4 regions of the Enterobacter cloacae complex sp. 394F7 genome follow, and region 1 is predicted to be linked to each of the others. Evidence: predicted binding sites of a transcription regulator. Region 1 holds the regulator's gene; each other region holds the start of a gene.

What was found. The regulator PurR, encoded in region 1, represses purine synthesis genes. The targets are predictions, from matches to a motif close to CANGCAAACGTTTGCNTG.
Region 2: pyrD (quinone-dependent dihydroorotate dehydrogenase) is a predicted target of PurR. The motif match lies at 2,680-2,697, and genes of this name have one in related genera.
Region 3: pyrC (dihydroorotase) is a predicted target of PurR. The motif match lies at 3,854-3,871, and genes of this name have one in related genera.
Region 4: tusA (sulfurtransferase TusA) is a predicted target of PurR. The motif match lies at 4,962-4,979, and genes of this name have one in related genera.

What each region holds. Positions count from the first base shown of each region.
Region 1 covers NZ_JBXWCS010000004.1:159,451-167,028, reverse strand. The annotation lists gene AC2FAK_RS07770 (C40 family peptidase) at 1-290, shown strand, start outside; gene sodB (superoxide dismutase [Fe]) at 413-994, shown strand; gene AC2FAK_RS07760 (MFS transporter) at 1,030-2,196, opposite strand; gene cydH (cytochrome bd-I oxidase subunit CydH) at 2,360-2,449, opposite strand; gene purR (HTH-type transcriptional repressor PurR) at 2,747-3,772, shown strand; gene punR (DNA-binding transcriptional activator PunR) at 3,789-4,700, opposite strand; gene punC (purine nucleoside transporter PunC) at 4,816-6,015, shown strand; gene cfa (cyclopropane fatty acyl phospholipid synthase) at 6,313-7,461, shown strand; gene AC2FAK_RS07730 (riboflavin synthase) at 7,494-7,578, opposite strand, start outside.
Region 2 covers NZ_JBXWCS010000008.1:64,018-71,595, forward strand. The annotation lists gene ssuD (FMNH2-dependent alkanesulfonate monooxygenase) at 1-1,016, opposite strand, end outside; gene AC2FAK_RS13160 (sulfonate ABC transporter substrate-binding protein) at 1,013-1,975, opposite strand; gene ssuE (NADPH-dependent FMN reductase) at 1,968-2,543, opposite strand; gene pyrD (quinone-dependent dihydroorotate dehydrogenase) at 2,793-3,803, shown strand; gene zapC (cell division protein ZapC) at 3,969-4,511, shown strand; gene AC2FAK_RS13180 (YcbX family protein) at 4,508-5,617, opposite strand; gene rlmKL (bifunctional 23S rRNA (guanine(2069)-N(7))-methyltransferase RlmK/23S rRNA (guanine(2445)-N(2))-methyltransferase RlmL) at 5,718-7,578, shown strand, end outside.
Region 3 covers NZ_JBXWCS010000008.1:182,463-190,040, reverse strand. The annotation lists gene AC2FAK_RS13820 (Gfo/Idh/MocA family protein) at 1-434, opposite strand, end outside; gene AC2FAK_RS13815 (YceH family protein) at 437-1,087, opposite strand; gene rimJ (ribosomal protein S5-alanine N-acetyltransferase) at 1,097-1,681, opposite strand; gene mdtH (multidrug efflux MFS transporter MdtH) at 1,918-3,126, shown strand; gene AC2FAK_RS13800 (lipoprotein) at 3,248-3,808, shown strand; gene pyrC (dihydroorotase) at 3,935-4,981, shown strand; gene dinI (DNA damage-inducible protein I) at 5,056-5,301, shown strand; gene bssS (biofilm formation regulator BssS) at 5,574-5,828, shown strand; gene solA (N-methyl-L-tryptophan oxidase) at 5,945-7,063, shown strand; gene AC2FAK_RS13775 (YceO family protein) at 7,120-7,233, shown strand; gene AC2FAK_RS13770 (cytochrome b) at 7,452-7,578, shown strand, end outside.
Region 4 covers NZ_JBXWCS010000013.1:94,616-102,193, forward strand. The annotation lists gene zntA (Zn(II)/Cd(II)/Pb(II) translocating P-type ATPase ZntA) at 1-1,668, shown strand, start outside; gene AC2FAK_RS18360 (TRAP transporter substrate-binding protein) at 1,865-2,836, shown strand; gene AC2FAK_RS18365 (TRAP transporter small permease) at 2,848-3,357, shown strand; gene AC2FAK_RS18370 (TRAP transporter large permease) at 3,368-4,654, shown strand; gene tusA (sulfurtransferase TusA) at 4,660-4,902, opposite strand; gene AC2FAK_RS18380 (7-cyano-7-deazaguanine/7-aminomethyl-7-deazaguanine transporter) at 5,070-5,735, shown strand; gene AC2FAK_RS18385 (DcrB family lipoprotein) at 5,808-6,365, shown strand; partial or broken gene AC2FAK_RS18390 (MFS transporter) at 6,370-7,578, opposite strand, start outside.

The sequences.
Region 1 (7,578 bases):
CCTATAAAGATCTGGTGAAATTCCGCATTCCGCGCACCGCCAATGAAATGTACCACCTGCGCGACGCCGCCCCCGTTAACCGTGGCGAGCTGCAAAATGGCGATCTGGTCTTCTTCCGCACCCAGGGTCGCGGTACGGCTGATCACGTCGGCGTGTATGTGGGTAACGGGAAGTTTATTCAGTCCCCACGAAGCGGTCAGGACATTCAGATCACCTCGCTTAGCGAAGACTACTGGGTGCGTCACTACGTCGGCGCACGCCGCGTCATGACGCCGAAAACCATCCGCTAAACCCTGCCCTGCCGTCACCACGGCAGGGTAAGTTCCTCTTTTGCATACCCTTTCAATTTGCTATCCTGTCCTTGTTGTCTGTGTGGTTATTGGCAACGCAAAATACAATAAGGAGAGAAGCAATGTCGTTCGAATTACCTGCACTACCGTATGCAAAAGACGCCCTGGCACCGCACATTTCTGCGGAAACCCTGGAATATCATTACGGCAAACATCACCAGACCTATGTCACCAACCTGAACAACCTGATCAAGGGCACCGATTTTGAAGGCAAAACGCTGGAAGAGATCGTCCGCAGTTCAGACGGTGGCGTATTCAACAACGCTGCTCAGGTGTGGAACCACACCTTCTACTGGCACTGCCTGGCACCAAATGCTGGTGGCGAGCCGACCGGTGAACTGGCTACTGCGATTAACGCCGCCTTTGGCAGCTTTGCGGAGTTCAAAGCGAAATTTACCGATGCCGCAATCAAAAACTTCGGTTCTGGCTGGACATGGCTGGTAAAAGAGGCCGATGGCAAACTGGCTATCGTCTCCACGTCTAACGCGGGTACACCACTGACCACCAGCGCGACACCGCTGATGACCGTGGATGTCTGGGAACACGCGTACTACATTGATTACCGTAACGCGCGTCCTAACTACCTGGAGCACTTCTGGGCACTGGTTAACTGGGACTTTGTGGCGAAGAACTTCGCCGCGTAAGAGAGACGCAGAAGGGTTTCCCCTTCTGCGTTTTTTTATTCGGCAGCACAGGCCGCTTCAGGCTGTTTACGACCCGACATCATCACTAACAGCAGGCCAAGCGCGGCAATAATGGCCCCCATCACCGGCACAAAGCTGTATCCCAGACCACCCGAAATCACAGCACCGCCCGCTGCGGCACCGAGCGCATTGCCCAGGTTGAACGCACCAATATTCACCGACGATGAAAGACCCGGCGCCTCATGCGCGACGCGCATTACGCGCATCTGCAGCGGCGGAACCACGGCAAAAGTGGCCGCACCCCAGACGACCATCGCAATGGCCGCGCCAAACTCATTACGCGCCAGCCAGGGAATGGCAATCATGATGACAATCAGCAGGGTCAGAAAACCCTTCAGCGTTCCGCTCACGGAGCGGTCAGCAAATTTCCCGCCCAGATAGTTACCAATCGAGAAGCCCACGCCAATCAGCACCAGCATCGCGGTGATAAAGATCGGCGTCGCGTGAGTGATGTCATGCAGCACCGGCGAAATATAGGTGTAAAGGGTAAACATCGCCCCGGCACCCAGCACGGTGGTGAGCAGCGCCGAGAGCACCTGCGGACGCATCAGTACCGACAGCTCTTTACGTACCTCAGGACGCTCACCAGCGCTGCCTTTCGGCAGAGAGAAGAACAACGCCACCATCGCGACAACGCCCAGTACGGCGGTTGCGAGGAACGACATACGCCAGCCAATGACCTCACCCAGCCAGGTGGCCGCAGGAACGCCGCCAATGTTGGCGATGGTCAGGCCCATAAACATGGTTGCCACGGCACTCGCCTGCTTGTGTTTGGGCACCACGCTTGCCGCCACCACCGACCCCAGCCCAAAGAAAGCGCCGTGGTTAAGGCTTGTCAGAATGCGTGACAGCATCAGCGTGGTGTAATCCGGCGAAATGGCGGAGAGCACGTTGCCAAGGGTAAAGATAGCCATCAGGAAAATCAGCGCATTGCGGCGCGCTCGGTGGGAAAGCAACAGCGTCATCAGCGGTGCCCCTACCATCACACCAATGGCATAGGCGCTGATTAACATCCCGGCTGCAGGGATAGAGACGTCCACACCGCGGGCGATAACCGGTAAGAGTCCCATAGGGGAAAATTCAGTGGTGCCAATCCCAAAAGCGCCAATCGCCAGGGCCAGCAGGGGAAAATTGATTTTCATGCGTCAACTCCGGATGCCGTGTCATGTGGTGACACAGAACAAAGAAGCCGAAAGCATGACATCAATCACAAAAAATGAGAAGTTAACAAATTGGCAAAAGATTTTTGCCGGAGATGTAACAATCAGGACGAGCGGGAGAGAGCGAACGCCCCCTCCGCGTAAATCAGTGCAGTGCAGCCGTCAGACCTGCAGCAACAATCAGCGCCAGCACAATAACGGTGGTGAACAGCGAAAACTTCAGATCGGAACTCATCAATTTTTCTCCTTTTAATCCCCCCACGAAAAGTGAGCTTGCTCATTTTTACACAATTTACGTCAAAAATCTTCCAGGATTTAAACGGATAACCACTTTAGCTCTTCCCCTTTTCATCAAGATAGGACAAAATTCCACGCTAAATTTATTAGCGTACCGGCCATTGACCCCCTCCTGACGTCCCGTGTCGTTTTCCTGGCGTGCCGCAATTCAAAATTGCGTGATAAGGGTGAGAGAAGGCAAACGTTTACCTTCAAGGTTTTCAGGAGTTTAGGATATGGTCTGGAGTGACATTTAATGGCAACAATTAAAGACGTAGCAAAACGCGCAAACGTTTCCACTACAACCGTATCACATGTAATTAACAAAACCCGCTTCGTGGCGGAAGAGACGCGCAACGCCGTCTGGGCGGCAATCAAAGAGCTGCACTACTCGCCGAGTGCCGTTGCGCGTAGCCTTAAAGTTAATCACACCAAATCCATTGGTTTGCTGGCGACCAGCAGTGAAGCGGCCTATTTTGCCGAAATCATCGAAGCGGTTGAGAAAAACTGCTTCCAGAAAGGCTATACCCTTATCCTCGGCAACGCGTGGAACAATATTGAAAAACAGCGCGCCTATCTGTCGATGATGGCGCAAAAACGCGTGGATGGCCTTCTGGTGATGTGTTCCGAATACCCGGAATCTGTCCTTTCCATGCTGGAAGAGTATCGTCATATCCCAATGGTGGTGATGGACTGGGGCGAAGCGCGCGCCGACTTTACCGACTCCGTCATCGATAACGCCTTCGAAGGCGGTTATATGGCGGGTCGCTATCTGATTGAACGCGGTCACCGTGAAATAGGCGTGATCCCGGGGCCGCTTGAGCGCAACACCGGTGCTGGCCGTCTGGCCGGGTTTATGAAGGCGATGGAAGAAGCGCTGATCACCGTGCCGGAAAACTGGATCGTGCAGGGCGACTTTGAGCCGGAGTCTGGCTACCGCGCCATGCAGCAGATCGTTTCTCAGCCGCATCGTCCAACGGCGGTGTTCTGCGGCGGGGACATCATGGCGATGGGGGCCCTGTGTGCAGCCGATGAGCTGGGCCTGCGCGTGCCGCAGGATATTTCCGTGATCGGCTATGACAACGTGCGCAACGCGCGCTTCTTCACGCCTGCGCTGACCACCATCCACCAGCCGAAGGACTCCCTCGGTGAAACGGCCTTCAATATGCTGATGGACAGGATCGTCAACAAACGTGAAGAGTCGCAGTCCATTGAAGTTCACCCGCGCCTTATCGAGCGCCGTTCCGTTGCGGATGGTCCATTCCGCGACTACCGTCGTTAATCTCGTGTGGAGCCAGCTAAGCTGGCTCCCGTAGCCATTCCCGGTTAAGCGTTTCGCTGTCTCCCAGATAATCCAGTAGCCATGCCATGGCGGGCGACACATCATTTTGTTGCCACGTCAGGCAGCAGGCCGCATCCGGGAACGGATTCTCCAGCGTCAGCTCGACCCATTCACCGGTATCGATTCTCGGCTTAGCGAAATGGACGGGAACCATCGCGACGCACAGCCCGGCGCTGAGGCAGGTCGCGGAGGATTCCCAGTCCGGCGCTACCACCCGCCGCTGGTTATCAAGAAGCCAGGTAATACGTTTTGGCAACGAGCGCGAGGTATCCTCCAGCACCAGCGACGGCCAGTTGCGCAGCGTGTCGTCACTCAGCGGTCCCTCCAGGGCAGCCAGCGGATGATCGTGTGCCACGACGCATTTCCAGCTCAACATGCCCATATCGCGAAACGCATAGCGCCCCCCGACGGGGATCGCCTGGGTTGCGCCAATCGCCATCTCTGCCCTGCCGTCCGCCAGCGCGTCCCAGACCCCGTTGAATACCTCCTGCGAGACACGAAGTTCAACGTCTGAAAAATGGCGATAGAAATCCACGATCATCTGCCGGGTACGCTCCGGCTTAACGATATTGTCCACGGCGATGGAAAGATGTCCGCGCCAGCCGTTGGCGATCTGCTGGCACTGTTCGCGAGTGATCTGCATTTTTTTGATAACAGAACGCCCTTCTTTCAAAAACCACGCGCCAGCAGGCGTTAATTCCACATCGCGATGCCGCCGTTCGAACAGCGGAACCGCCAGCCACTCTTCAAGCTGCCGCACCGTGTAGCTGATAGCCGAAGGGACGCGGTGCAACTCCTGTGCCGCACCGCTAAAGCTGCCGTTACGCGCGACAGCATCCACCACTTCAAGAGAATAATCTGACCACATTTTCTGCCTGCAAAAAATTTGAATGCAACCGCCAAATATTAGCGTTTCACAACCCGCTTTGCACTCCCTACACTCTGCGCCAGTGTCTACCTGCCTCCTCAAGGAGAATAAAACAATGCAACCCAGGAATGGATTTTTAGTCTGGCTCGGCGGTTTGAGCGTGCTGGGCTTTTTGGCCACCGATATGTACCTGCCCGCGTTTGCGGCGATGCAGGAAGATCTGCAAACGCCAGCCGCGGCCATCAGCGCCAGCCTGAGTTTGTTCCTCGCCGGTTTTGCCATCGCACAGCTGCTCTGGGGCCCGCTCTCCGATCGCTTCGGGCGTAAACCGGTGCTGTTACTGGGCCTGGCCATTTTTGCCGCAGGCTGCCTGGGAATGTTATGGGTACGCGATGCGACCTGGCTGCTGGTGCTGCGCTTTGTTCAGGCCGTCGGCGTCTGTGCCGCGGCGGTAACCTGGCAGGCTCTCGTGACCGACTACTACCCGGCCAACCGTACCAACCGCATTTTCGCCACCATTATGCCGCTGGTTGGCCTGTCACCCGCCCTCGCTCCCCTGCTGGGCAGCTGGATCCTCGCGCACTTTGACTGGCAGGCCATTTTTGCCACGCTGTTTGCCATCACCCTGGTACTGATGCTGCCAGCGTTTGCCCTCAAGCCCGCGCATCAAAAAGAGGTGCATGCTGACGCCAAACCGATCACGTTCCTCTCCCTGCTGAGCGCCAAAGCGTATCGTGGTAACGTCCTGGTCTATGCCGCCTGCTCGGCGAGCTTCTTCGCCTGGCTCACCGGCTCGCCGTTTATTCTGCACGATATGGGGTACAGCCCGGCCGCCATTGGCCTGAGCTATGTCCCGCAGACCATCGCCTTCCTGCTGGGCGGATACGGCTGCCGTGCGGCGCTGCATAAATGGGAAGGCCAGCAGATGCTGCCCTGGCTGCTGGCGCTGTTTGCCTTGAGCGTGGGCGCGACCTGGGCCGTTGGGTTTATTCCAGGCGTCGGTCTGGCGGAAATTTTGATTCCGTTCTGCGTGATGGCGGTGGCTAACGGTGCCATTTATCCTATCGTGGTCGCACAGGCGTTACGTCCTTTCCCGCAGGCGACAGGACGCGCCGCGGCGCTGCAAAATACCCTGCAGCTCGGCCTGTGCTTCCTGGCAAGCCTGGTGGTGTCAGCGCTGATTGCCACCCCGCTGTTAACTACCACCAGCGTGATGCTGGTCACCGTTGCGCTGGCAGGCTTAGGCTATCGCATGCAGTCATCAGCGCATCGTGAGCAGAATGAAGAGGTTCAGAGAGAAACATCACATGCCTGATTACGCGGGGAATTATGCTTAAAGCAATTAATTAGCCAGCTAACAATTTTCTGTTGAATCACCAAATTTTAGGCCTATACTAAATTTGGTTCGATTAATTACGATAAATATTAAGTGTTAACGGGAGCCGGAGTGCTCCCGTTTTACCATGGAAGGCATTTCGGCAAGGGATATCTCCCTTCCTCTGTTCTACGTCGGATACTAGCCTCGCGGTATTTACCGTGAGATTTCTCACAAACCATAAAAAGCGTCTACGCTGTTTGAAGGTTCTGATCACAGTAAGGTGATGGAGAAGCTATGAGTTCATCGTGTATAGAAGAAGTCAGCGTTCCGGACGATAACTGGTCCCGGATCGTCAGTGAACTGTTAGGTCGTGCAGGCATCACTATCAACGGATCTTCACCCTCCGATCCGCAGGTCAAACATCCCGATTTTTTTAAACGCGTGCTGCGCGAGGGATCGTTAGGGCTGGGCGAAAGCTATATGGATGGCTGGTGGGATTGCGAGCGGCTGGATATTTTCTTTGCCAGCGTGTTGCGCGCCGGTCTGGAGAACCAGCTCCCCCGCAATATAAAAGATACGTTGCGCGTCGCCTCCGCCCGTTTGTTCAATCTGCAAAGCAAAAAGCGGGCGTGGATCGTGGGCAAAGAGCACTACGACCTCGGTAACGATTTGTTCAGCCGCATGCTGGATCCCTTCATGCAATACTCCTGCGCCTACTGGAAAAAGGCGACAACCCTCGAAGAAGCCCAGCAGGATAAACTGCGTCTGATTAGCGAGAAACTGCAGCTGCAGCCCGGCATGCGTGTGCTGGATATCGGCTGTGGCTGGGGCGGTCTGGCGTATTTTATGGCGAAGCACTACGGCGTCAGCGTGGTCGGCGTAACCATTTCAGCCGAACAGCAAAAAATGGCCCGGGAGCGCTGCCAGGGTCTCGACGTTGATATCCGTCTGCAGGATTACCGCGACCTCAACGAGCAGTTTGATCGCATTGTTTCCGTGGGCATGTTTGAGCACGTGGGGCCGAAAAATTACGACACCTATTTTGAGGTGGTGGATCGTAATTTAAAACCCGACGGCATTTTCCTGCTGCACACCATAGGCTCTAAGCGCACGGACAATAACGTTGACCCGTGGATCAATAAATACATCTTTCCGAATGGCTGTTTGCCTTCCGTTCGCCAGATTGCCAACGCCAGCGAAAGCCACTTCATTATGGAAGACTGGCATAACTTTGGCGCGGATTACGACACCACGCTTATGGCGTGGCATGAACGTTTCCAGCAAGCGTGGCCTGAGATTGCAGACAACTATTCTGAACGATTTAAACGGATGTTCAGCTATTATCTGAATGCCTGCGCAGGTGCGTTCCGCGCGCGTGATATTCAGCTCTGGCAGGTGGTCTTCAGTCGCGGGATTGAACATGGCTTACGTGTGCCGCGCTAAAAAATAACCCCGGATATCCGGGGTTATTTTTTTTATTCTTCTTCGGTGGCCTTTATTATGGCCGCCTCTTTCGCCGCCAGCACACGCTCGACGGTATCCACCACCGCCTGGGTTTGC
Region 2 (7,578 bases), on a different contig from region 1:
TATGCCTCCTCAAGATGCGGATAGCCCGAGAGGATAAAGCTGTCGATACCCAGCTCGGCATATTCGTTGATACGCGCCGCGACGGTCGGGCCGTCACCCACCAGCGCAGTACCTGCACCACCGCGTACCAGGCCGACACCCGCCCAGAGATTGGGGCTGATCTCCAGATTCTCGCGTTTGCCGTTATGTAACGAAGCCATCCGGTGCTGTCCAACGGAGTCGGTTTTCGCAAACGCCGCCTGCGCTTTGGCGATGGTCTCATCGTCCAGATGCGAGATCAGCCGGTCAGCGGCCTGCCAGGCCTCTTCGTTGGTTTCACGCACAATCACGTGCAGGCGAATACCAAAGCGCACCTTGCGGCCGTGGGCGGCGGCTTTGGCCCGCACCTGGGCAATTTTCTCTTTCACCAGTTCAGGTGGCTCCCCCCAGGTCAGATAGAGATCGACCTGTTCTGCCGCCAGATCCTGTGCCACATCCGACGATCCACCGAAGTAGAGCGGTGGACGCGGCTGCTGTACCGGAGGAAAGTAGAGTTTCGCGTCGCGAATATGAATATGCTTGCCATCGAAGGTGACCGTTCCCCCCTCAAGCAGACGTCGCCAGACGCGGGTAAACTCGGCGGAGGCCTCATAGCGTTCCGTATGATCGAGGAACACGCCGTCACCGGCCAGTTCCTGCGGATCGCTGCCGGTGACCAGGTTAAACAGCGCGCGTCCGTTGGAGAGCCTGTCGAGCGTTGCCGCCTGACGCGCGGCAACGGTCGGGGAAACCACGCTCGGACGTAATGCCACAAGGAATTTCAGGCGCTGGGTGACCGGGATCATCGACGCGGCGACCAGCCAGGCGTCTTCGCACGAGCGTCCGGTGGGGATCAGCACGCCGGTGAAACCGATTCGGTCTGCCGCCTGCGCAATCTGCTGCAGATAGCCGTGGTCAACCGGGCGCGACCCCTCTTCGGTACCAAGATAGTGTCCATCACCGTGGGTGGGTAAAAACCAGAAAAGATTCAGACTCATGATTTGGCTCCTTCTTTGGCTGCGGGTTGCCAGATGCGTTCGCGAATGTTCACCTGTTTTGGTACTAAGCGGTTTTGATAAAAGAGGTCGGCAGTCTGTTGTTGCAGGGCTGCAACATGCGCGTCCACCGGGATAATGGTGGTGGGTGGACGGTGGTTGAGGTAGCTCGCGATCACCGCCTCCGGTAAGCCCATGGTTTTCGCCAGCAGGGTGATGCTCTCCGGGCGCTGGCTTTGCGTCAGGGTATCGGCCTCGGTAAAGGTATTCAGGACCTCCTGAACAAAGGCACCGTTTTTCTCTGCATACGGACGGGCTGCAAGGTAGAACGAACCGGTCTGTTTCAGGGTTGTGCCATCTTTCAATACCCGTACGCCGCCCTGAAGTAATGCCGCGGAGTAGTAAGGATCCCAGATAGCCCACGCGTCGACATTGCCTTGCTGGAAGGCGGCGCGGGCATCAGCAGGGGTCAGATAGACGGGTTGAATATCGGTGAACTTTAGCCCGGCCTCCTGCAGGGCGCGGAGTAGCAGGTTGTGCGAGCTGGAACCTTTCTGGAATGCGACTTTGTGACCTTTAAGTTCGGCGACATTTTTAATGGCGCTATTTTCCGGCACCAGAATCACCTCGGCTTTGGGCTTGGGTGGCTCAACGCCAACGTAGACCAGATCGGCCCCGGCCGCCTGCGCAAAGATCGGTGGAATATCGCCAGTACTGCCTAAATCAATGCTTCCAACGTTCAGCGCCTCCAGCATTTGTGGCCCGGCAGGAAATTCCACCCAGGAGAATTTGGTCTGTGGGAAGCGTTTTTCCAGAAGCTGGTGGCTTTTTGCCAGCACCATACTGACGCTGCCTTTCTGGTAACCAATGCGCAAACTGTCAGGTGCCGTCTCTGCTGCATGGGTCAGGGACGAGAGTGTGAGCAGACCAGCCAGGCTGATACGGGTAAGTGTTTTAAACATGTGCGACTCCTTGTGGCTGTCCAAACGCAGGTACCTGAATATCGCGACGGTGCAGGGCATGCCAGAATGTCTCCAGCGCAGTGTCGAGCCGGGTTTGCAGATTCGGGGTGAAATGCGGTTTGTGCTGGTAATCGATAACCTGCGAGTCATCGGCAAAAACGCCGTGCAGGATCTCCTGCGCCTTCAACGCGTTCAGTACCGGCTTCAGGGCGTAATCCACGGCCAGTAAATGCGCAACCGTACCGCCCGTAGCCAGCGGCAACACCACTTTTCCATCGAGTGCACGTTCAGGCAGCAGATCGAGCAAGGTTTTCAGTGCGCCGGAAAATGAGGCTTTATAAATCGGGGTCGCGACGATAAGCCCGTCAGCACTTTTTAGCTGTTCAATCAGGGTTTTCAATGCCGGACTGTCAAAGCGCGCGTAGAGCAGATCCTCAGGTTCAAAGTTGTGCAGATTCCAGTGGCACACTTCCACATCCAGAGCATTAAGCCTTTCGCGGGCATATTCCAGCAGGGCGCTGGAACGAGAAGGGAAACGTGGACTTCCGGCCAGGGTGATGACGCGCATGTGTGCTCCTTATAACTAATTGTTTGCTTTTATCTAACATTCATAACAATTTTCAGGAGTGTGACACTGCGTGGTTATTCCACTAAATGATTTATCCGCAATTAAAATGCGAAAAAGCGCATAAGAAGTGTACGGGGAAGTAAACGTTTGCGTTTTACGCTGATTTTTTTGCCGCAGGTCAATTCCCTTTCCGGGCAGGATCGCACATAATCCCCTCCCGGTTTGCACACCGGGAATCCAGGAGAGTTCATGTACTACCCCTTCGTTCGTAAAGCCCTTTTCCAGCTCGACCCTGAGCGCGCTCATGAATTTACATTCCAGCAATTACGCCGTATTACGGGAACGCCGCTGGCCGCGCTGGTGCGTCAGAACGTGCCGGAAAAACCTGTGCAGTGCATGGGTCTGACCTTTAAAAACCCGCTGGGTCTGGCGGCAGGTCTGGATAAAAATGGCGAGTGCATTGATGCCCTGGGCGCGATGGGCTTTGGTTCCATCGAAATCGGTACCGTAACGCCGCGTCCACAGCCGGGTAATGATAAGCCGCGTTTGTTCCGCCTGGTCGAAGCCGAGGGGCTGATCAACCGCATGGGCTTTAATAACCTCGGCGTGGATCATCTCGTAGAAAACGTTAAAAAAGCCCATTTTGATGGTGTATTAGGCATCAATATTGGCAAAAATAAAGACACGCCGGTTGAACAGGGTAAAGATGACTACCTGATTTGTATGGAAAAAGTCTACGCCTATGCCGGTTATATCGCCGTGAATATTTCATCGCCGAATACCCCGGGGCTACGTTCTCTGCAATATGGTGAAGCGCTGGACGATCTTCTCAGCGCCATTAAAAATAAACAAAATGAGCTGCAGGCGATCCATCATAAATATGTTCCGGTGGCGGTTAAGATCGCACCGGATCTTTCTGCTGAAGAATTGATCCAGGTTGCCGACAGCTTAGTTCGCCATAATATTGATGGTGTGATTGCGACCAATACGACGCTCGATCGCTCCCTCGTCCAGGGAATGAAAAACTGTGACGAAGCGGGTGGGTTAAGTGGACGTCCGGTACAATTAAAAAGTACGGAAATTATTCGTGCGCTCTCCGCCGAATTAAAAGGTCGTCTGCCAATAATCGGTGTCGGTGGTATCGATTCGGTGATTGCTGCGCGCGAGAAGATGGCTGCGGGCGCCTCACTGGTGCAAATCTATTCCGGCTTTATTTTTAAAGGCCCGCCGCTCATAAAAGAAATCGTTACTCATATCTAATCTTTTCTCTTAATTAGACAACCAGGGCTTTATTTCCAGCCCTGGTTGTTTTATATTCCGTCACTGTTGCTTATTTAGACATTATAGTCTTTTATTAATGGTGTTATAAACGAAGCGGCGAATGGGACATTTTTAGTACAGGACGTTTGGGTACGGGAGAGACACATGCGAATTAAACCTGACGATAACTGGCGCTGGTATTTTTGTGAAGAGCATGACCGAATGATGCTCGATTTAGCCAATGGCATGTTGTTCCGTTCTCGTTTTGCGCGTCGAATGTTAACCCCGGACGCTTTCTCCCCGTCTGGCTTTTGTGTAGACGATGCTGCGCTTTATTTCTCCTTTGAAGAGAAATGCCGTGACCTGCTGCTCTCAAAAGAACAGCGTGCCGAACTGATATTAAACGCGCTGGTGGCGATTCGTTTTCTGAAACCGCAAATGCCGAAAAGCTGGCATTTTCTGCCGCATGATATGAACTGGACGCCGTCCACGGGCGATGCGGCCAGCGTCAATCTGAGCGATACCGCAGAAGAGGTGAGTTTACTGGTGGTGGAACCTGGCGAAAATGCCGCGCTTTGTCTGCTGGCTCAGCCCGGCGTGACCATTGCCGGGCGGACGATGCAACTCGGGGATGCCATTAAGGTCATGAATGACAGGCTGAAACCGCAGCTGCGCGTGGATTCGTTCAGCCTGGAACAGGCGGTTTAAGCTTCCAGCTGTATCGACGTTTTTGGAATACAGCTACAGCACAGGATCGTCCCGTCATCACCGATTGCGGATTTCTTCAGCGCACTGACATCGCCCCCGACCAGCTTGATTCGACAGCAACCACAGATACCCGCCCGACAGGAATACGGGATACGGATCCCGGCTTGCTCCAGCTGCTCAAGTATCACCTGCTGATTGTTACCCCGTATAACGCGGCCCTGCCAGTGAATATCCACTGCGGAACTGGCTTGCGTCTCAACGTCTACCGTTTCTTCTTCCTGACCCGCACCGTACACGCGCGCAGGCCCACGGGTGAGAATTTCCACCTCGTCACCCACGCGGATCACTCCGCTTGAGCGTGGAATAAGATTCTGGCCGAAATCCACGTCGCCATTATCCTGCGCGGTACGGAATGATTGCAGGGTTTTCAGCGGTTCGCTGGAAGGATGCTTCAGGCCTTTCTCCGGACTTACGGTGGTGAAAATGCAGCGGCTGCACGGCTTCACGACATCAAAAATGACGCTGCCGATGCGGATGACTTTCCAGGTATCTTCCTCCCAGGCTTCCGTACCGGTCACCACCAGATTCGGGCGAAATTGCTCCATCTGCACGCTGGCCTTACAGCGACGCTGCAGGTCACGCAGCGAGGCTTCGCTGGTTAACAGGAACGGGAAACCATCGGCAAACGAGAGGGGAACCGCGTCGTGGCGCTTGACGCGTCGCGTCAGCGCCGGACCCACCCAGCGCAGCTGTACCTCGCGGGAGAAGAAGCCGCTCAGCCAGCGGTTAATCTCGTCCGGAGCGATGCGAGCGGTAAAATGATTGCCCCACACTTCCGTTGGCGCATCGACAGGCGCAAAATCAGCAAAGCGAATCACCACGCTTGAGCCATCCGGGGCGGTGAGGTGCAGGCCGTCATGCAGCGGCGAAGGCGTAAAGCGCACCATCTGCGGGAACTGGCGTGCAGTAATGAACGTACCGTCAGGCTCGGTGACCATAAAAATACGATCGAAGGCAAATCCACTGATGTCAGCCAGGGCGTGAGAAACGCCGATACCGCGCATGGATTTCACCGGATGAATAAAAAGCCTGGATAACGTCGCCACTGTGCACAGTCCCTCGAATGAAAATAAGCCTTCAACTTTATGACATACACGTCATATTAGCTATAATGCGCGACAATTTTCTTAGAGTAAAAGTGACGATATGAATTCTCTGTTTGCCAGTACGGCCCGTGGGCTGGAAGAGCTGTTAAAAACTGAACTGGAAGCCCTGGGCGCGCAAGAGTGCCAGGTGGTTCAGGGTGGTGTCCATTTTGAGGGCGACACACGGCTTATTTACCAGAGCCTGATGTGGAGCCGCCTGGCGTCACGCATCATGCTGCCGATGAAAGAGTGCAAGGTCTACAGCGATCTTGATCTCTATACCGGCGTACAGATGATCGACTGGACAGAGATCTTCACGCCAGACGCGACCTTCGCGGTGCATTTTAACGGTGTAAACGATGAGATCCGCAACAGCCAGTACGGCGCGCTGCGTGTGAAAGATGCCATCGTGGACTGCTTTACCCGTAAAAACAAAGAACGACCAAACGTCGATCGTGAAAACCCGGATCTGCGCATTAACGTCTGGCTCAATGGCGATACCGCCAGCATCTCTCTGGATCTGAGCGGGGCAGCTCTGCATCTGCGTGGCTACCGCGATCGCACCGGTATGGCGCCCATCAAAGAAACGCTGGCCGCCGCCATCGTGATGCGCTCCGGCTGGCTGCCGGGCACGCCGCTGCTCGACCCAATGTGTGGTTCCGGTACGCTGCTGATTGAAGCCGCGATGCTGGCCACCGACCGCGCTCCCGGCCTGCATCGCGGCCACTGGGGCTTTAGCGGCTGGGCGCAGCACGATGAAGCACTCTGGAAAGAGGTCAAAGCCGAAGCGCAGGCCCGTGCGCGTAAAGGCCTGGCGGAGTATACCTCGCATTTCTATGGCTCTGACAGCGACCCGCGCGTCATTGAACGTGCGCGCAGCAATGCCCGTCGCGCAGGTATCGGTGAGCTGGTGACCTTTGAAGTGAAAGATGTCGCGAACCTGACCAACCCGCTGCCGAAAGGCCCCTACGGTACCGTTATCAGCAACCCGCCATACGGCGAGCGTCTGGATAGCGAACCGGCGTTGATTGCCCTGCACAGCCTGCTGGGCCGCAATATGAAAGACTACTTTGGCGGCTGGAATCTCTCCCTGTTTAGCGCTTCACCAGAACTGCTGAGCTGTCTGCAGCTGCGTGCCGATCGCCAGTTTAAGGCGAAGAATGGCCCGCTGGACTGTGTGCAGAAAAACTACCATCTGGCAGAGAAAGCGGCGGACAGCAAACCGTCGGGCGTGGCGGAAGATTACGCTAACCGTCTGCGCAAGAACCTGAAGAAATTTGAAAAATGGGCCAAACAGGAAGGCATTGAATGCTATCGCCTGTATGACGCCGATCTGCCGGAGTACAACGTGGCGGTTGACCGCTATGCAGACTGGGTGGTGATTCAGGAATATGCCCCACCAAAAACCATTGATGCGCAAAAAGCGCGCCAGCGCATGCTGGACGTGATCGCAGCGACGATTGCCGTGCTTGGCATCGCGCCAAACAAACTGGTGCTGAAAACCCGCGAGCGTCAGAAAGGGAAAAACCAGTATCAGAAGATGGGTGAGAAGGGCGACTTTATTGAAGTGGGCGAATACAACGCTCGCCTGTGGGTTAACCTGACGGATTACCTCGATACCGGGCTGTTCCTCGACCACCGCATTGCCCGTCGTATGCTGGGCCAGATGAGCAAAGGTAAGGACTTCCTTAACCTGTTTTCCTACACCGGTAGCGCCAGCGTGCATGCGGGCCTGGGCGGCGCGCGCAGCACCACTACGGTGGATATGTCGCGCACCTATCTGGAGTGGGCGGAGCGCAACCTGCGTCTCAATGGCCTGACCGGACGCCAGCATCGTCTGATGCAGGCCGATGTCCTGGGCTGGCTGCGTGACACCGATGAACAGTTCGATCTGATCTTCATCGATCCGCCAACGTTCTCCA
Region 3 (7,578 bases), on a different contig from region 1:
TCCATTCGCAGGGACGCGAGCCCACCAGACCGGGCCTTCAACTGCTGGTAAAGCGGCGCAAAACGGCGATTGAAGCCCACCATCAGCGTCAGTTTTTTGCGTGCAGCGAGTTCAATCAGCCGTTCGGCATCCTGAATGTTTTCCGCCAGGGGTTTATCCACACAAACGTGGACCCCGGCATTCAGTAATTCGCTGACCACCTGATAATGGGTGGCGGTAGAGGTGTGCACAAAGACCGCATCGCAGTCGCGCGCCAGATCCTGAAGCGATGCCGCATACGGCATGCGCCAGGTTTCGCAGATCCGCTCGGCCTTCTCGCGGGTAGGTGACCACGCCCCTTGCAGCGTCCAGTCCGTCGCGGCCCCCAGAACAGGCAGCCAGGCCTTTTGCGCAATACCGCCCAGCCCTACCACGCCAACGCGTAATTTTTTCACCGTCAGTCTCCTAAATGTGCCAGCAATGCATCCAGGCGTTGTTTCAGCCCGGCCACCTCTTCCTCCAGCGCCTCTACGCGTGCTGCGAGGCTGTCATGCGCGGCGGGGGCAGCCGAATCTGCCAACACCGTTGACGGATCAACCTCACCGCTGAACAGGTGCATATAGCGGCTTTCACGTTTCCCCGGCTCGCGCGCCAGACGTACCACATAAGGGCCATCCTCGCGGGTGGCAAGCCCGTCCAGGGTCTGCTCAACCTCCTGCATATCGGCGAACTCATGCATGCGGGAGGCCCGGGTGCGCAGTTCACCGGGTGTTTGCGCGCCGCGCAGTAACAGCGTGGTGATCACCGCCACCTCGGCGGCACTCAGCTTCAGATCGCCGAACTCAGAATTGCAAAACCGCTGCTCGTACTTGGTCACGCGGTTACCGAAACCGCTGACCATGCGCAGGTAATGGCGTTTAACCAGTTCATCGAGAATATCCTGCACCTCATGTTCGCCGAGATTCATCACCGGCTCACGGTTGGTTTTCTGGTTACACGCCATCGTCACGGCATTGACGGAGAGCGGATACTGTTCCGGCGTGGTGACCTGTTTTTCCAGCAGGCAGCCAATCACACGCGCTTCTGTTGCGCTTAACTGATATTTCATCTCTTCTCCTTAGCGGCCTGCCGTCCAGTCCCGGGTGGTTAATGCTGTCAGTACGTGGTCGCGCCACTCTCCGTCTATCAGCAGATAATCTTTAGCATACCCCTCTTTCTCAAACCCCAACCGCGCGAGCAAATTACCGCTGCGCTGATTGTGTGGCATGTAGTTCGCCATAATGCGATGGATATGTTGAGTGCGCTGCATATAACGGATCGCCACCGTTAGCGCCTCATACATCAGCCCCTGCCCTTGCCATTTCTGGCCGATGGAGTAGCCGAGGTAGCAGGCGTGAAACGATCCGCGCACCACGTTGGAAAAGTTGGCAATGCCGATGATCTCTTTTTCCTCCGGATCCAGCAGCGCGAAATAGAACGCGCTTCCCTGCTTGTGGAATTCTGCAATCATGCTGAGGCGCGCCTGCCAGCCGGAAGGGTAGCAGTGGCTCTCATCCCGAACGGGTTCCCAGGGTTTTAAAAACTGGCGATTCTCGGCGTAATAATCCGCCAGACGCCAGGCATCACGCTCGTGCACCAGACGAACAACCAGCCTGTCCGTTGTCAGACGCACTTTTGGCACATTACTGCGATAGCCAAACATCGATACCACTCCTTCCCGTCACTTCTGCTTACCCATTAGCTTTACTATACCTGCGCCTGTGCCGTCTGTGAAAACAGTGACATACCATTTTGACCTCTTTTCACATTTTTCGATGAGAACTCTCTATCAAAGCGCTCTTTTGATAAAAAAATATTGTCACGCGCGGGGGTGGGAAAAAACGTGGCGACACCGCAGAATGTTAGCGTGCTCACCATCCTGTTTTCCCTGGAGGGAAAATGTCCCGCATATCACAGGCCAGGAGCCTGGGTAAATATTTCCTGCTAGTCGATAACATGCTGGTCGTGCTCGGCTTTTTTGTTGTGTTTCCCCTCATCTCGATCCGCTTTGTCGATCAAATGGGCTGGGCGGCACTGATGGTCGGTATCGCGCTCGGGTTACGCCAGTTTGTCCAGCAGGGTCTGGGCGTGTTTGGTGGCGCCATCGCCGACCGCTTTGGTGCCAAACCGATGATCGTGACGGGCATGCTGCTACGCGCGGCAGGCTTCGCCACTATGGCAATTGCCCAGGAGCCGTGGCTGCTGTGGTTTTCCTGCTTCCTCTCCGGTATCGGTGGCACCCTGTTTGACCCGCCGCGCACCGCGCTGGTGGTTAAACTCATTCGTCCGCTGCACCGGGGACGCTTCTTCTCAATTTTGATGATGCAGGACAGTGCCGGGGCGGTAATTGGCGCCCTGCTGGGAAGCTGGCTGTTGCAGTACGACTTTCGTCTGGTCTGCGCGGCGGGTGCGCTGCTCTTTATTCTGTGTGCGCTCTTTAATGCCCTGTTTCTGCCGGCATGGAAACTGTCGACGGTCAAAGCCCCCGTACGCGAAGGTCTTGGCCGCGTGCTGCGAGACAAACGCTTTGTTACGTACGTGCTGACCCTGACGGGGTATTACATGCTGGCCGTTCAGGTCATGCTGATGCTGCCGATCATGGTAAACGACATTGCGGGCACCCCGGCCGCCGTAAAATGGATGTACGCCATAGAAGCCTGCCTCTCTCTGACCCTGCTCTACCCGATCGCCCGCTGGAGCGAACGGCGTTTTCGACTGGAGCATCGCCTGATGGCCGGGCTGTTATTGATGACGCTCAGCATGATGCCCATCGGGCTGGTGAACTCGCTCCAGCAGCTGTTTACGCTGATTTGCACCTTCTATATCGGCTCCATTATTGCCGAACCGGCTCGTGAAACGCTGAGCGCCTCGCTTGCCGACGCGCGCGCTCGCGGCAGCTATATGGGGTTCAGCCGCCTGGGGCTGGCCTTTGGCGGTGCATTGGGTTACGCCGGCGGCGGCTGGCTGTTCGATGCCGGAAAAGCCCTAAGCCAGCCGGAACTGCCCTGGGTCATGCTCGGCGTGGTCGGCTTTATGACGCTCCTTGCGCTGTGGTGGCAATTCAGCCAGAAGCGCAGCGCGAGCGGCATGCTCGAACCTGGGGCATAATATTCCCTGCGGCGGGGCCTCTCCCGCCGCCATTATCAGTTTTTTCTGCTGGTTTCCGCTATTTCACCCTGACATACTGGCGTAACAGGACAGTAGCGCCGATTTTTCGTTGAGGAACACTATGAAAAAAATTGTCATTGCCGCCGCATTCATTGTCAGCGGCCTGCTGGTAGGTTGTAACCAGCTTACGCAATACACCGTCAGTGAGCAGGAAATTAATCAGGCGCTGGAAAAACATAATAACTTTTCAAAAGACATTGGTGTGCCGGGGCTTGCCGATGCGCATATCGTCCTCAGCAACCTCACCAGCCAGATTGGGCGCGAAGAGCCGAATAAAGTCACTCTCGCCGGGGATGCCAATCTCGATATGACCTCTCTCTTCGGTAACCAGAAAGCCAACATTAAGCTGAAGCTCAAGGCGCTGCCGGTCTTTAACAAAGAGAAAGGGGCCATCTTCCTGCAGGAGATGGAAGTGGTAGACGCGGACGTCACGCCGGACAAGATGAAACCGGTGATGCAGACCCTGATGCCCTACCTGAACCAGTCCCTGCGCAACTACTTTAACCAGCAGCCGGCCTATGTCTTAAGTGAAGACAAGAGCAAGGGTGAGGCGCTGGCGAAAAAATATGCCAAAGGCATCGAGGTGAAACCGGGAGAGATCGTTATTCCATTCACCGATTAACCTGAAGGGGCGCAAAAGCGCCCTTTTTTTACGGAAAAGTGTGCAAACGAAAACGTTTCCGCTTATTATTTGTGTCCGGCAAAAACAGCCATCCTAATGACTGATTCCTGACAAGCCGGAGCTTCCATGACTGCACAACCCCAGGTTCTTAAAATCCGCCGCCCTGACGACTGGCATATCCATCTGCGTGATGGCGATATGCTGAAAACCGTCGTGCCGTATACCAGCGAAATTTATGGCCGCGCGATTGTCATGCCTAACCTGGTTCCACCAGTCACCACCGTTGACGCCGCTATGGCTTATCGCCAGCGAATTCTTGATGCCGTGCCGGCAGGACATGATTTCACTCCGCTGATGACCTGCTATCTGACCGACACCCTCGATCCGAATGAAGTGGAACGCGGCTTTAACGAAGGCGTGTTCACCGCGGCGAAACTCTACCCGGCTAACGCTACCACCAACTCCAGCCACGGTGTCACCAGTATTGACGCCATCATGCCGGTTCTGGAGCGCATGCAAAAACTGGGCATGCCGCTGCTGGTACATGGTGAAGTGACCCACGCCGACATTGATATCTTCGACCGTGAAGCCCGCTTTATCGAAACCGTAATGGAGCCGCTGCGCCAGCGTCTTCCTGCGCTTAAAGTGGTGTTTGAACACATCACCACCAAAGATGCCGCAGAGTATGTCCGCGATGGCAATGAACTGATTGCCGCCACCATCACGCCACAGCACCTGATGTTTAACCGCAACCACATGCTGGTTGGCGGCGTTCGTCCGCATCTCTATTGCCTGCCCATTCTGAAGCGTAACGTTCATCAGCAGGCGCTGCGTGAACTCGTTGCCAGCGGTTTCTCCCGCGCCTTCCTCGGCACGGACTCCGCGCCTCATGCACGCCACCGCAAAGAGGCCAGCTGCGGTTGCGCAGGCTGCTTTAATGCCCCTACCGCACTCGCCAGCTACGCCACCGTGTTTGAAGAGATGAATGCACTGCAGCATTTCGAAGCGTTCTGCTCGCTCAATGGACCACGCTTCTACGGGCTGCCGGTCAACGAAACGTTCATTGAACTGGAGCGTAAAGAGAGCCGCGTGGACGAGGCCATTCCGCTGACGGATGACACGCTCATCCCATTCCTTGCCGGAGAAACCGTCAACTGGACGGTAAAACGCTAAAAAAACAGTGCCCCTTGTTGTCAAACCCATAATATACCTGTATAAATAAACAGTATATTACACAGGGGGCATTTATGCGTATTGAAGTCACCATAGCCAAAACAACCGTTCTGCCTGCTGGCGCGCTTGATGCGCTGGCCGGTGAATTATCCCGCCGTATTAACAGTACTTTCCCTGACAACGCTGGTGCCGTAACGGTTCGTTATGCGGCGGCAAACAACCTCTCCGTCATTGGTGGCGCGAAAGAAGATAAAGACCGTATCAGCGAAATCCTGCAGGAAACCTGGGAAAGCGCCGACGACTGGTTCATCACAGATTAATCTTGCTCCCTCATTGTTCTTTTTTGCCGGGTCGCCCCGGCTTTTTTTCGTCTGAAATCCGGTTCGTTCAAATTAATTCGGCAACAAATTTAAAAATCGTGAACAAGGTGGTGTTTTATTGTTCGAACAATCCTAAAAAGCAGAAAAATGTGTTGCCAACTGTTTATTTTTCCCTTGCGAACCCTTATTACTTGTATACTGAAGATGCTTTCAGAAAAACATGCATTGAACCTCGGAGCCGTTGTCTTCTAACACGCATTAAGGGGGTTATAATGGAAAAGAATAGCGAAGTCATCCAGACCCATCCGCTTGTTGGCTGGGATATCAGTACCGTAGATAGCTACGATGCGCTGATGCTGCGTTTGCACTACCAGACCCCGAATCAACTCAACCGTGAAGAAGCGGAAGTTGGACAGACGCTGTGGCTTACAACAGACGTCGCCCGTCAGTTTATTTCTATTTTAGAGGCAGGTATTGCCAAAATAGAATCTGGCGACTATCAGGAAAATGAGTATAAACGGCACTAGGTTTATACCTATTCTTCGCTCAACAGGCACCCTCCGGGTGCCTTATTTATTTCTCCCTTGTGTCAGCCCGCATAGTTAATTACTCTGCTAACAAAGCGTGAGTTCGAGAGATGGATATGAGATACGACTTAATCATTATTGGTAGCGGATCCGTGGGGTCTGCCGCCGGTTATTACGCAACGCAAGCGGGTCTGAAGGTCCTGATGATCGATGCCCACCGTCCTCCCCATGCAGAGGGCAGCCATCATGGCGACACCCGGCTTATTCGCCACGCCTACGGTGAAGGCGAGCGCTATGTTCCGCTGGTGCTCCGCGCCCAGACGCTATGGGATGAACTGGCGAAGCTGACGGAAGAACGCATTTTCGAACGCACGGGCATCATCAACCTGGGCCCTGCTAGCTCTGATTTTCTGGCCAACGTTGAGCAGAGTGCGAAAGCGTTTAATCTTGATGTGGAGAAGCTGGACGCGGCAGGCATCATGGCCCGTTGGCCAGAGATTGCCGTCCCGGACGATTATATCGGCCTGTTTGAAGCCAACTCCGGTGTCTTACACAGTGAAACGGCCATCAAAACCTGGATCGATCTTGCGGAAAAAGCGGGCTGCGCTCAGCTCTTTAACTGCCCGGTGGAATCCCTCACTCATCACGCTGACGGCGTTACGGTCACCACTGCGGACGGAGAATATTCAGCGTCCCGTCTGCTGATTAGCGCAGGTACCTGGGTCACCCGTCTGCTGCCCGATCTGCCTGTTCAGCCGGTGCGCAAGGTCTTCTCCTGGTTCCAGTCGGATGGCCGTTACAGTGCACAGAATAAATTCCCGGCATTTACCGGGGAGTTACCGAACGGCGATCAGTTTTACGGCTTCCCGTCTGAGAAAGACGCGCTCAAAATCGGAAAACACAATGGCGGGCAGGCGATCTCCTCCCCTGAAGAGCGTAAACCGTTCGGCGCATACCCACAGGATGGCTCCGAAGCGTTTACCTTCCTGCGCAATATCCTGCCGGGCGTAGGCGGTTTACTGTATGGTGCTGCCTGCACCTACGACAACACGCCGGACGAAGACTTCATCATTGACACCCTGCCGGGGCATGACAACACGCTGCTTATCACTGGCCTCAGTGGTCATGGCTTCAAGTTCGCCTCCGTGCTGGGCGAAATCGCTGCGCAGTTTGCCCAGGGGATCGCACCGCAGTTTGATCTCACCCCCTTCTCACTTTCGCGTTTTAGCAGATAATCCGCCGCGGGTTTCGGACGTCCGGAACCCGTTTTCCAGACTGAAAACGGGACATTATGCGCAGGATCGTTGGCTTTCTTATCAATAACATTCGTGAGCATTTTATGCTCTATATTTTATTATGGGTGCTGCTGGCACTCATTGATATTATTTACATTGTATTTTACTGAAAAGTGAAGCTGACAATTACTGACATTACTTTAGGTTAGCTTAATCTTTTGCTTGCTGCTTATTCCGCCTTGGACGAAGCGATTGAATTACATTTGCGGATCATTTTCAAAACTGCTGAAATAAATAAAATAAAAATCTATATTCAATTATTTCAGTTGCAATATCATTTATTCCCGTTCATTTTTACTATTCTGTTTTTCTTCGAATGGTCATTCTGATGCAATTGCGTAACTCCTCTCAGCGCTACGGAATAATATCCATGTGTTTACACTGGATAGTTGCTCTTACCGTTTATGCAATGTTCGGACTGGGTCTGTGGATGGTGACGCTCAGTTATTACGATG
Region 4 (7,578 bases), on a different contig from region 1:
CGGCTGATGAAAAGCGGCAGCTGGTTCGCTATCGAAACGCTGATGAGCGTGGCGGCTATCGGCGCGCTGTTCATTGGTGCCACAGCGGAAGCGGCCATGGTGCTGCTGCTGTTCTTAATTGGCGAACGTCTTGAAGGCTGGGCGGCAAGCCGGGCGCGTAAAGGGGTCAGCGCCCTGATGGCGCTTAAGCCCGAAACCGCCACACGAGTAGCCGGAAACGAACGCCAGACGGTGGCCATTAACGCACTGCGTCCGGGCGATGTGATTGAAGTCGCTGCCGGAGGGCGCCTGCCTGCGGACGGTACCCTGCTCACCGCCACCGCGAGCTTCGACGAAAGCGCCCTCACCGGGGAGTCGATTCCGGTTGAACGCACTGCCGGTGAAAAAGTACCTGCGGGCGCCACCAGTGTCGACCGTCTGGTCCAGTTCACGGTACTTTCCGAACCCGGTGACAGCGCCATCGACCGTATCCTGAAGCTGATCGAAGAGGCCGAGGAGCGTCGCGCCCCCGTCGAGCGATTTATTGACCGCTTCAGCCGGATTTACACCCCCGCCATCATGCTGGTTGCCCTGCTGGTCACTATCGTTCCGCCGCTGTTCTTTGGTGCGCCGTGGGAAGGCTGGATTTACAAAGGTCTGACCCTGCTGCTGATTGGCTGTCCGTGTGCGCTGGTGATCTCCACCCCGGCGGCCATTACCTCCGGTCTGGCGGCAGCGGCACGTCGCGGTGCCCTGATAAAAGGCGGCGCGGCGCTGGAACAGTTAAGCCAGGTGCAGCAGGTGGCGTTCGATAAAACCGGCACGCTGACCGTGGGGAAACCGCAGGTCACCGGCGTGTATCCGCAGGATATCGGTGAAGATGAACTGCTTACGCTGGCCGCCGCCGTAGAGCAGGGTTCCACTCACCCGCTGGCGCAGGCGATTGTGCGTGAAGCACAGTCGCGCGGGCTGGCAATTCCGACGGCAACGGCACAGCGGGCGCTGGTTGGGTCCGGGATTGAGGCCGACATCGACGGTAAAAAGATGCTGATTGTCGCGGCGGGTAAGTCTTCTAACCCAGAGGTTGAGGCGTTAGAACAGACCGGACAAACTGTCGTAACCGTCATGCAGGACGGCGTCGCCAAAGGCATGCTGGCACTGCGCGATACCCTGCGTGATGATGCGAAAGAGGCCGTCGCGGCGCTCCATCAGCTGGGCGTACAGGGTGTGATCCTCACCGGCGATAACCCGCGTGCCGCCGCCGCGATTGCCGGAGAGCTGGGGCTGGACTTTAAGGCCGGATTACTCCCTGCGGACAAGGTCAGTGCCGTGACGGAGCTGAACAGCCATGCTCCGCTGGCGATGATCGGCGACGGAATCAACGATGCGCCAGCGATGAAAGCATCCACCATCGGGATTGCCATGGGCAGTGGTACCGACGTGGCGCTGGAAACCGCCGATGCCGCGCTCACCCATAACCGCCTGACCGGGCTGGCGCAGATGATTTCCCTGGCACGCGCCACGCGCGCCAATATTCGCCAGAACATCAGCATCGCCCTGGGGCTGAAAGGGATTTTCCTCGTCACCACCCTGCTCGGCATCACCGGGCTGTGGCTGGCGGTGCTGGCGGATACCGGCGCGACGGTGCTGGTGACGGCCAACGCGCTCCGCTTACTGCGACGCAAATAACACGCAATGCACGCCTGGCCGGGTAAAGCGTAACGGCAACCCGGCCTTCCCTTCTCAAAAATCTAAACCAGCGTTTCAGAAATTCACGCTTTTGTGAGGCGCTTCACCTCCGTTTTCCAGGCCATAGTGTAATTTTTAAACGTACAAAACTAAAACACCGTTTTAACACTTACCTCACTACCCTGGAGTTGACTTGATGAAAACGACCCTCAAGCCGTTACTGGCCGCTCTGTGTCTGTCTGCTTTTGCCTGCTCCGTTTCTGCGCAAACCATTAAAGCCGCCGATGTGCATCCTGAAGGCTACCCGAACGTGGTAGCCGTACAGCACATGGGGGAGAAACTCAAACAACAAACCGACGGCAAGCTGGAGATCAAGGTCTTTCCCGGCGGCGTGCTCGGGGATGAAAAGCAGATGATTGAACAGGCGCAGATGGGGGCGATCGACATGATCCGTGTCTCCATGGCTCCGGTGGCGGCGATCCTGCCCGATATTGAAGTCTTTACCCTGCCCTATGTGTTCCGCGATGAAGACCACATGCACAACGTCATCGACGGCGATATCGGCAAGCAGATTGGCGAAAAACTGACCGCCAGCCCCAAATCGCGGCTGGTGTTTCTCGGCTGGATGGATTCCGGCACCCGTAACCTGATCACCAAAACGCCGATCGTCAAACCGGAGGATCTGAAAGGCAAAAAAATCCGCGTTCAGGGAAGCCCGGTGGCGCTGGCGACACTGAAAGACATGGGGGCTAACTCGGTGGCGATGGGGGTCAGTGAGGTTTACAGCGGCATGCAGACCGGCGTAATCGACGGCGCTGAGAATAATCCGCCGACCTTCATCGCCCATAACTATATGCCGATCGCCAAAAACTATACCCTCAGCGGCCACTTCATTACCCCGGAAATGCTGCTCTACTCAAAAGTGAAATGGGACAAGCTCAGCGCAGACGAACAGCAGAAAATCCTGACCCTGGCGCGCGAAGCGCAGTTCGAACAGCGCAAGCTGTGGCAGGCCTATAACGCCGAGGCGCTGGCGAAGATGAAAGCCGGTGGCGTGCAGTTCCACGAGATCGACAAATCGGTATTTATCAAAGCCACAGAGCCGGTGCGCGCGCAGTATGGCGAAAAGCATCAGGACCTGATGAAAGCCATTGCTGACGTTCAGTAAACGGAGAACGTATGTCCGAACTCTACCTGAAGTGGATGGACCGGCTGTATCTGCTCGCCATGGGCGTAGCGGGATGCGCGCTGCTGGTCATGACGGTGGTGATCCCGATTGGCATCTTCTCGCGCTATGTGCTGAATCGCGGTGAATCCTGGCCGGAGCCGATTGCCATCATCTGCATGGTGACCTTTACGTTTATCGGCGCGGCGGTGAGCTACCGTGCCGGGTCACACATCGCGGTGAACATGCTGACCGACCGACTGCCAGACATGCTGAAAACAGCGTGTGCGCGCGTGGTGGATCTGCTGATGCTGCTGACCTCGCTGATTATGTTCTGGTACAGCTACTGGCTGTGTGTCGAGCTCTGGGAGCAGCCGGTCGCCGAGTTTCCGATCCTGACGTCAGGGGAGAGTTATCTGCCGCTGCCGATTGGTTCTGCGGTGCTGATCCTGTTTGTCATTGAACGTCTGCTGTTTGGCTCACAGGAAAACCGTCCTGTGGTGCTGATCGGCAACCACAGTTAAGGGGTGAACAATGGATGCATTCGTTTTGTTATTCACCCTCGCCATTTTGCTGGCGCTGGGTATGCCGGTGGCGTTTGCCGTCGGCTTAAGCGCCGTCGCGGGCGCGTTGTGGATCGAGTTACCGCTCGAAGCGCTGATGATCCAGATCACCAGCGGGGTTAACAAATTTACCCTGCTGGCGATCCCGTTTTTCATCCTGGCGGGGGCGATCATGGCGGAAGGCGGCATCGCCCGACGGCTGGTGAATTTCGCGTATGTCTTTGTTGGTTTTATTCGCGGCGGACTGTCGCTGGTGAATATCGTGGCCTCCACCTTTTTCGGCGCGATTTCCGGTTCATCGGTGGCGGATACGGCCTCCATCGGCAGCGTGATGATCCCTGAGATGGAGAGAAAGGGGTATCCCCGCGAGTATGCGGCGGCGGTCACCGCCAGCGGGTCGGTGCAGGCGATTTTAATCCCGCCCAGCCACAACTCGGTGATCTACTCGCTGGCCGCAGGCGGTACGGTCTCCATTGCCACGCTGTTTATCGCAGGCGTGCTGCCGGGGCTGCTGCTGGGACTGTGCCTGATGACGCTGTGTCTGTGCTTTGCCCATAAGCGCGGCTATCCAAAAGGCGAAAAAATCCCCTTCAAACAGGCACTGAAGATTTTGCTGGACGCTCTGTGGGGGCTGATGACGGTGGTAATTATCCTCGGCGGGATCATGTCCGGGATATTCACCGCCACCGAATCCGCGGCGGTCGCCTGTCTGTGGGCATTCTTTGTCACCATGTTTATCTATCGGGACTATACGTGGAGCGAACTGCCGAAGCTGATGTGCCGGACGGTGAAAACGGTCACTATCGTGATGATCTTGATTGGCTTTGCGGCGGCGTTTGGCGCGGTGATGACCTACATGCAGTTACCTGTGCGCATCACGGCGTTCTTCACCTCGCTCTCGGATAACAAGTACGTGATCCTGATGTACCTCAACATCATGCTGCTGCTGATTGGCACCCTGATGGATATGGCGCCGATCATTCTGATCCTGACGCCGGTGCTGTTGCCGGTGACCCAGTCGCTTGGGATCGACCCGGTCCATTTCGGGATGATCATGATGGTGAATCTGGGGATCGGGCTTATCACGCCGCCAGTGGGTTCGGTGCTGTTTGTGGCCAGTGCGGTAAGCAAGCAGAAAATCGAGCATGTGGTGCGCGCGATGCTACCGTTTTACGGCATGCTGCTGCTGGTGCTGGGAATGATAACGTACATCCCGGCGATTTCGCTGTGGCTGCCGGGATTGTTAGGCATGCAGTAAGGGGGTTACCCCTTGCGGATCAAATACCGGTACGGCAGCGCTTCGGTCTGCTGTGCCACCAGTTCATGCTCCATAAAGGTACAAAAACCGGGGATATCGCGGGTGGTTGCCGGATCGTCAGCGATGATCAGCAGCGTTTCGCCGGTTTGCATATTGCGCACGGTTTTGCGCACCATCATTACCGGCTCAGGGCAGCGGAGGCCCTGCGCATCAAGGGTGTGGTCTGGAGTGGAAAACAGATCGGTCATGGTGTTCTCGGTCAGATAAAAACGGCTGTAGTTTACGCCCCGTAGCCAGCAATGCAAACCAGGTTAACGGTTGCGTAAAAACTAACCATTGCAAAGTCCCGTCAAAGCAGTATCATGCTGCGGTTTTTATTGGGTTCCCTCACCCCAACGTATAAAAAGGTCACAATATGACGCCGTTTTCTGAATCGCAGCGCGTAAAAGCGTTGTTCTGGCTTTCGCTTTTTCATCTGCTGGTGATCACCTCCAGTAACTATCTGGTGCAGCTGCCGATAGCCATCTTTGGTTTCCATACCACCTGGGGCGCGTTCAGCTTCCCGTTTATTTTTCTCGCCACCGATCTGACCGTGCGTATTTTTGGCGCACCGCTGGCTCGCCGCATTATTTTTGCGGTCATGCTGCCGGCGCTGTTCGTGTCGTACGTTATTTCCTCCCTGTTTTACATGGGGAGCTGGCAGGGCTTTGAGGCGTTAACCCACTTCAACCTGTTTGTTGCCCGAATCGCTACTGCAAGCTTTATGGCCTATGCGCTGGGGCAGATCCTCGACGTGCACGTATTTAACCGCCTGCGTCAGAATCACCGCTGGTGGATGGCCCCCACCGCCTCGACGCTGTTCGGCAACGTCAGCGATACGCTGGCCTTCTTCTTCATTGCCTTCTGGCACAGCCCGGATGCGTTTATGGCCGAACACTGGATGGAAATTGCGCTGGTGGACTACTGCTTCAAGGTGCTTATCAGCATTGTCTTCTTCCTGCCGATGTACGGCGTGCTGCTGAATATGCTGCTGAAAAGACTGGCAGATAAATCTGAAATCACAGCATTGCAGGCTGGTTAAGGGTTCGATTTATCAGTTGTGATAAGATGGACAAATGAGCCGTTATGGCCGTTTATCGAAAGGAAGAAGTCAATGCGCAATCTGGTTAAATATGTCGGGATTGGCCTGCTGGTTGTCGGCCTTGCAGCCTGTGATAACAGCGACACGAAAACGCCTGCTCAGGGCGCGTCTGCAGAGAGCAACGCAACCGGTCAGCCGGTGAACCTGCTGGACGGTAAACTCAGCTTCTCTCTGCCAGCGGATATGACTGACCAGAGCGGCAAGCTGGGTACCCAGGCGAACAACATGCACGTCTATTCCGATGCAACCGGGCAGAAAGCGGTGATTGTGATTGTGGGCGACGATACCAGCGAAGACCTGGCCGTGCTGTCCAAACGTCTGGAAGATCAGCAGCGCAGCCGCGACCCGCAGCTGCAGGTGGTGACCAACAAGTCCATCGAACTGAAAGGCCACACGCTGCAGCAGCTGGACAGCATTATCTCTGCAAAAGGTCAGACGGCCTACTCTTCCGTGGTGCTGGGTAAGGTGGATAACAAACTGCTGACCCTGCAGATCACCCTGCCAGCGGAAGATCAGCAGAAAGCGCAGACTGCCGCTGAAAACATCATCAACACCATCGTGATTCAGTAACGCGTCAGGATGATGACGTGGCCTCCGGTGCCTGCACCGGGGGCCATTTTTTTAGCCGCCACGTGAGCATCAGGGCCATCACCACCAGACCCGCAGCCGCAAGATAGATTACCGGCACGCCTGCCCAGGCCATGACCAGCCCTGCCAGCGGCCCGGTAATGCCCAACGACATATCCATAAACACCGTGTAGGTTGCCAGCGCCGCCCCCTGATTCTGCGGCGGCACGGCTTTCACCGCCACCACGCCCAGCGCCGGGAAGACCAGCGAAAAACCGGCTCCGGCGAAGAACACGCCAATTTTTGCCATCCACGGCGCGGTCGCTATACCGGTCAGCAGCAGCCCGACAATCTCAACCGCAAAGCAGATCATCGCTACATTCAGCCCGCCCAGGCGGTTAATACCGTTCGGGAAGAGCAAACGGGCACCCACAAACGCACAGCTGAACAGGGTTAACGCAAAGGCCGCCCCGTCCCAGCCTTTGGCGTCATAAAACAGGGTGATAAAGGTGGCGATCACCCCAAAGCCGGTGGTTGCCAGCGCCAGTGCCATACCATACGGCCAGACGCGCCCCAGCACTGCCCGGAACGGCAGCGGTTTGCCTTTGCTGGCCTTCACTTTCGGACGCGGCAGGGCAAACAGGATCGCCACCAGCGCGACCACCATAATGGTGCCCGCCAGGCCGTACAGTCCGCCATACGCATAGCACATCACCCCAAGCGGGGCGCCAAGCGCCATTGCCCCGTAGGTGACAATGCCGTTCCAGGAGATGACCCGGCCAATGTGCGGTGCCCCGACCACGCCTACGCCCCACAGCGTCGAGCCGGTTCCTGCCAGGCTTTGCCCAATACCGAGGATCACCCGGCCCAGGCACAGCAGCACCAGGCTGACCAACGGCCAGTGGCTGGTCGTTGCCGCCAGCAGGTAACTCAGGCCACTGAGAAAACAGCCGCATAATCCTGTGATCACAATGCTCTTCGGCCCGAACAGATCCGCGTAGCGACCCGCATGCGGGCGGCTCAACAGCGTGGCGAAGTACTGCAGGCTAATCACCAGCCCCGCCCAGAATGCGCTAAACCCCATCACGTCATGAACGTAGCCCGGCAACACCGCCAGCGGCAGGCCAATCGTCAGATAACTGGCAAAGTTAAAAATCACAACGGAGACAATGCGCAGATTAAGGCGTAATCCGCTTAATGCCGGTTCGGCGGCGGG